One region of the Cellulosimicrobium sp. I38E genome, then DNA from elsewhere that is predicted to be linked to it. Evidence: riboswitches for the same ligand, from Rfam matches in the RefSeq annotation. Region 1 holds a riboswitch; the other holds the start of a gene.
The links. A riboswitch is a leader RNA that binds a small molecule or an ion and turns the genes downstream of it on or off. The one in region 1 is predicted to bind thiamine pyrophosphate.
Positions count from the first base shown of each region.

Region 2: another riboswitch for thiamine pyrophosphate. It lies ahead of thiO (glycine oxidase ThiO); the one in region 1 lies ahead of A0J59_RS03640 (TenA family protein).

Region 1 is NZ_LUAZ01000012.1:82,396-85,547, forward strand. Features, by position in the region: gene A0J59_RS03635 (VOC family protein) at 1-776, opposite strand, end outside; TPP riboswitch at 866-990, shown strand; gene A0J59_RS03640 (TenA family protein) at 981-1,733, shown strand; gene A0J59_RS22600 (helix-turn-helix transcriptional regulator) at 1,835-2,338, shown strand; gene A0J59_RS03650 (DUF6882 domain-containing protein) at 2,439-3,152, shown strand, end outside.
Region 2 is NZ_LUAZ01000016.1:39,211-42,362, reverse strand. Features, by position in the region: gene A0J59_RS05090 (thiazole synthase) at 1-167, opposite strand, end outside; gene thiS (sulfur carrier protein ThiS) at 276-509, opposite strand; gene thiO (glycine oxidase ThiO) at 515-1,888, opposite strand; TPP riboswitch at 1,893-1,973, opposite strand; gene thiE (thiamine phosphate synthase) at 2,026-2,742, shown strand; gene guaA (glutamine-hydrolyzing GMP synthase) at 2,786-3,152, shown strand, end outside.

The DNA.
Region 1 (3,152 bases):
CGGCCGGGCACGGTGATCGCCACGTCCCCGAGGCCGAGGCTCGCGGCGCGCGGCCCGGCGCCGGCGCTGTTCCAGACGTTCATCGCGACGTGGTGGTGGTAGCCGCCGGCGGACGCGAACAGGGCGCCGCTGTACTCGGTGACCGTGGCCTCGAACCCGACGGCGTCGACGTAGAAGTCGTGGGCGGTCGCGATGTCACCGACCTGGAGATGGACGTGCCCCACGCGCCCGGCGAGCGAGGGCCCGGCGTCGAACGTCTCCTGGTCGAGGTGCGTGCGCAGGTACGCGTTCGGGTCCAGGAACTCGGTGGCCATGCGGATCTGCCCCCGCTCGCGCACCCACGTCTCGCGCGGCCGGTCGGTGTACAGCTCGACGCCGTTGCCCTCGGGGTCGGTGAAGTAGAACGCCTCGCTGACGAGGTGGTCGCTCGACCCGACGAACGACCCCCGGCGGTCCTGCGCGGCGCGGTAGACGGTCGCGGCGAGGCTTGCGGCGTCGTCGAACAGGAACGCGGTGTGGAACAGGCCGGCCTGGCGCCGGTCGACGGCGGGCAGGCCGGGCGTGTGCACGAGGCGCAGCATGGGCGTCGTGCCGCGGCCGAGGACACGGTGCACCTCGGTGCCGCGGGAACGCTCCTCGAGGGGAGCGAGCGCGAACGCGCCCGTGTAGTAGGACGTCATCTGCTCGAGGTCGCCGACGCGCAGCGTGACGGCGTCCATGCTCGTGGACGGGGACAGGAGGCGGTCGGTCGCCGCGCCCGGGGTGCTCGTGGTCATGTCTGCTCCAACTTGTTGTCGCTACAACTATATTCCCACACGTCCCCGGATGCTCCCGACGCGGGCGGTGCTTCCTTGCTAGGGTCGCGGCGAACCACGCGGGGCGTCCCGCCCGGGCAGCCGGGCCGAGGGACTGAGACGAGCGGTACGGCCGCCCGGACCCGTCGAACCTGATCTCGCTAGCACGAGCGGAGGAACGTGGGCATGACGACGCCTGCTGCCATCACCCTGAACCCTGTTTTCGCGGACGACCCGACCGCGCTCGTCCGGCAGGAGGAGGCCGGCTTCACCGCCGACCTCGCCCGCCGGTACGCGCACCTCTTCGACGAGTTCTACGACCACCCGTTCCTCGTCGGCCTGCGCGACGGCTCCGTCGAGCCGGCCGCGGTGCGGCACTACGTCGGCCAGGACCACCAGTACCTCACGGCGTACCTGCGCTGCTACGGCCTGGGCATGGCCCTCGCGCCCGACCGGGAGTGGGCCGCGTACTTCCACGAGAAGGCCGGGTTCCTGCTCGACGACGAGTCGCACGCCCACCACGCGATGTGCGACTTCCTCGGCGTGACGTACGAGGAGGCGCAGACCCACCGCCTCGCCCCGAGCGCGCAGGCCTACGTCGACCACATGCTCGCCGCGGGCCGCGACTCGCTCGGCGTGCTGCTCGCCGCGCTCCTGCCGTGCCCGTGGACCTACATCTGGTCGGCGCGGCGGTTCTGGCTCGCCGAGCGGGAGACGACGCCCGGTGTGATCGAGGACGACCACCCGCTCGCGGGCTGGTGGGAGTTCTACGCCGCCGAGCGCACCGAGGGCGTCCTGGCCGACCTCCGAGCACGCCTCGACGCGCTCGCCGCCGACGCGGGCGAGGCGGAGCGCGCCCGCATGGAGCGCGCGTTCGAGCTGAGCTGCCGGCACGAGATCCGGTTCTGGCAGATGGCGTGGTCGCTCGAGCGCTGGTGACGCTCACCGGCGCTCGAGGCCCGACGGCGGGCCGTTACGCCAGCAGCAGATCCTCGCCCGGGTGCCTCGGCACCCGGGCGGGGCGCGGGTAGCGTGACCGCATGGACGTGACGAGCGCGGTGCCGAGCGGAGCGCCGAGCGGAGCGCCGAGCGGAGCGCCGGCGAGCCCCCGGCCCCGGGCGGGTGGGCGGCCGGAGCCGCTCCTGCGCCACGTCATCGGGGGGATCCTCCGGCGGGCACGGCTCGCGCAGGGTCGCACGCTCGTCGACGTCGCGGCCTCCGCGCGCGTCTCCACCGCCTACCTGTCCGAGGTGGAGCGCGGCCGCAAGGAGGCGTCCTCCGAGGTGCTGGCAGCGGTCTGCGGCGCGCTCGGCCTGCGCCTCGTGGACCTGGTGGCGCGTACGGGAGAGGAACTGCGCCCCGTCGCCCCGGTGCGCGTGCTCTCCTCCGTCCGGGAGCGCGGCGCGCTCTCCGCGCCGCGGCACCCCGCCCCGGCGGGCGAGCCCGTGCGCGACCTCCCGGTCGCGCGGACCACGATCGCGACCCCGACCCTCGCGTCGCGCCCGACCGCGCGCACCGCCGACGTCCTGCTCCTCGCGGCCTGAGCCCCGCGGACCCGGGGGTCGAGACGCACCTGACGGGTACCTGGTCGGCACCGCGTGTCGTGCCCCGGTGCGGGGGGAGGCGCGCGGCTACCGTCGAGGGATGACGGAGCCGCAGACCGCGCACGGCACGGCAGAGCAGACCGCCCCGGCCCTCCAGGAGCTCGTCGACGACGCCGCGTTCCTCTCGCACGAGCACCAGCTCCAGCTCGCCGACGACCACGGTGACGACGCGTGGGGCGCCGAGATGGCGGAGGGCACGTTCACCTTCACCGCCGCGTCCGGTGAGACGACGACGTGCCGGCTCCAGTTCCTCGGCACGGCCGCGCCCGGCCCCGGGAGCTGGATGTGGGCGTGGAACAACGTCAACGGCTTCCCCGACGACGTGCTGCGCGCCGCCGAGAAGACCCGCGAGACCGGCCTACGCGAGGCGACCGAGGCGGAGCTGCCGCTCGCCGACGACCTCCCGTACCGCCTCGCGCTCGCGGCCAAGGCCGTCACCGGGTCCTGGACCCACTACAGCGCCCCCGTCGGCGGCGGGACGCGCGCGTGGTTCCTCCTCGACGCCGCCAGCCTCGCGCTGCCCGCGCCGAGCGTCCCGCGCGTCGTGCGGGTACTGAGCGAGGGACTGCTGTCCGTCACGGTCGTCGACCACCGCCGTGCGGTCGCGTCCTACGCGGCCGCGCGCGGCCTCGAGACGACGGACGACGGCGGCGCGCTGGCGCTCACCCTGCCCGACGGGAGCGTGACCGTCCGGTTCGACGAGCACGGGCGGATCGCCGGCATCGAGGCGACCGCGCGGCGTGCGGCGGAGCCC
Region 2 (3,152 bases), on a different contig from region 1:
GCGCGGATGCCGAGGCGCGCGAGGAGCGCCCAGATCCCCGAGTCAGGGCTCGCCTCCCCGCCGGCGCGCACGGCGACGCGGCGCATCGCGACGGTCGTCAGCGCGGTGCCCGACGCGACGAGCGCGTCCTCGAGCGTGAGCAGGTTCGCCGCCCCGCCGGTGCCCATGACGAGGCGCGACCCGATGGTCGTGCCGGCGACGACGAGCGGGTCGTCGCCGTCGGACGGCCGGCTCGTGGGCGCGGGGGAGATGTCGGTCGTGGTCACGGGTCCTCCTCAGCCGCCCTGGACGGCGGTGACGATCTCGATGCGGTCGCCGGGCGCGACGACGGTCGTCGCCCACGAGCCGCGCGGCACCACGGCGTCGCCCACCGCGACGGCAACTCCTTGCGGCGTCCCGTCGGCGACGTACGCGGGGACGAGCGCCGCGACGAGCTGCTCGAGGTGCACGGGGGCGTCGAGCGGGTACGGCTCGCCGTTGACGAGCGCGGTCGGAGCGGGTGGGGTCACGGGAATCACCTCGGTGTCGTGGTGGAGAAGGCGGCCGACCGGGCGGCGTCGAACCCGGGGTCGTTCCCCGGATCCGACGCGAACCCGGGGACAACCCCGGGTTCGGCGAAGCGGTCGGTGCGGGTCGGGGAGAGGGCGGTGGTGGCCTCGGCCGGGAGCGCGGCACCGGTGAGGCCGGCGACGACCGCGTCGGCGGTGAGCGGCGCGAGCAGGATGCCGTTGCGGCCGTGCCCCGTCGCCAGGTGCAGCCCCGGGACGCCGGTCGGGCCGACGAGCGGCAGGTTGTCCGGCGTTGCGGGGCGTGCTCGGGGCGTCACGTCGACGAGCGCGGCCTCGTCGATCCCGGGCAGCAGGGCGCGCGCGTCGCGCAGCAGGGCGAAGACGCCGCCCGCGGTCGCGCGGCGGTCGTCGGGGTTCTCCTCGGTCGTCGCGCCGACGACGACCTCGCGGTGCCCCGCGCAGCCGTGACCCTGCCCGTCGGGTACGGGGTCGCGCGGCACCACGTACACCGGCCGCCCCTGCACGACCCCGCGCACGACGTGCTCGAGCGCGAGGTCCGGCCCGGCGTCGAGGCGCAGCGTCTGCCCCTTGACCGGCCGCGTCGGCACGACGACGCCCGGGACGTCCGCGAGCAGCGCCCCGGACTCCCAGCCCGCCGCGACGACGACCGCGCCCGCCGCGTGGAGCCGGCCCGCGTCGTCGCGCACCCCCAGGACGCGCCCGGACGGGTCGAGCGCGAGCCGCCTCGCCGACGCCCGCACGACGGCGGCGCGCGCCTCGGCACCGCCGTCCGCGCTCGCGAGCGTCCCCGGCCCGGCGCCCCCGTCGAGCGCGCCGAGCAGCACCGCGTGCGTCGCGCGCGGGTCGACCGCGTGGTCGGCGGGCGCCCAGGCCGCGCCCGCGACCCGCGGGCCGAGGTAGGGCTCGCGCCGACGGGCGTCGGCCACGGTGAGCTCGTGCGACGCGAGGCCGTGCGCGGCGTGGAGGGCGAGGAGGCGCCGGAGCAGCGCGAGGTCGTCGCCGTCGTACGCGACCGTGAGGGTGCCCGCGGTGCGCAGGCCGACGTCGGCACCGGTCGCGGCGTGCAGGTCGGCCGCGAAGCCGGGCCATGCCGCGGCGGCGGCGAGGTGCAGGCGCAGCGCGTCGTCCTCGCCGAAGTCGGCCTCCGTGACCGGGGCGAGCATCCCGGCGGCGGCGTGCGTCGCGCCGTCGCCCGGCGACGGGTCGAGCACCGTGACGGTCAGCCCCGCGCGCGCCGCCCGCCACGCCACGGCGAGACCCACGATCCCGCCACCCACGACGACGACGTCGCGCGCGCCGTCGGGGACGGCAGGACCGGCTCCCGGCAGGCGGGGCCCAGGACGGACAGGGGTGTGCATGCGCGCTCCCTTCGCTGGCATGACCCAGATCAGGTTCGACGGTCGGCTCCGACGCCCTCTCAGCCCCCGTGGGGGGCTCCCGTGCTGTCGGCCACAGTACCGCCTGCTCCGGACGGGCCGCCGCTAGGCTCCGGCGGGTGAGCACCGAGACCTTCGCCACTCCCGCCCCGCAAGCTCCGGACGCCGCGCGGACCCGCCTCGCTGACGCGCGCCTCTACCTGTGCACGGACGCGCGCGAGGAGCGCGGCGACCTCGAGGACTTCCTCCGGGCGGCGCTCGCGGGCGGAGTCGACGTGGTCCAGCTCCGCGACAAGACGCTCGACGTCGCGCGCGAGCTCGAGCTCCAGGAGCTTGTCGCGCGGGTCGCGACGGAGCACGGCGCGCTGTGGGCGGTCAACGACCGGGCGGACGTCGCACAGCTCGCGGGCGCGCCCGTCGTCCACATGGGTCAGGGGGACCTGCCCGTCCCCGCGGTGCGAGCCCTGCTCGGCGGCGGCCCCGTGCTCGGCCGGTCGACGCACTCGGCCGACCAGGCGGCCGCTGCCGAGGCCGACCCGGACGTCGACTACTTCTGCGTCGGACCCCTGTGGGCGACGCCGACCAAGCCGGGGCGGGCGGCCGTCGGGCTCGACCTGCTGCGCGCGGTCGCCGCGACGCGGCCGAGCACGCCGTGGTTCGCCATCGGCGGGATCGACGCGGACCGGCTCGACGCGGTGCTCGACGCCGGGGCGACGCGCGTCGTCGTCGTGCGGGCGGTCACGCAGGCGAGCGACCCCGAGGCCGCGGCCCGCGCGCTGCGCGACCGGATCGTCGAGCGTGTGGCCGAGCGCGCCGCCGAGCCCGCCGGCGCCTGAGACGCGGGACGGGACCGCGCCGCGCGGCGACTATCCTGGAGCGGTGACGTCACCCGCCACCGCTCCCGACACCCCCACCACCGCCGAGGTCGCCGCGACCCCGCGCCCCGTGCTCGTCGTCGACTTCGGCGCCCAGTACGCGCAGCTCATCGCGCGCCGCGTGCGCGAGGCCAAGGTCTACTCCGAGATCGTGCCGCACACCTTCACGGTCGAGCAGATGCTCGCGAAGGACCCGGTGGCGATCATCCTCTCCGGCGGTCCGTCGTCGGTGTACGCGACCGGCGCCCCGTTCGTCGACCCGGCGCTGTTCGCGGCCGGCGTGCCCGTCATGGGCATCTGCTACGGCTTCCAGGCCATGGCGAAGGCGCTCGGTGGCGAGGTCGCCCAGACGGGCCTGCGCGAGTACGGCG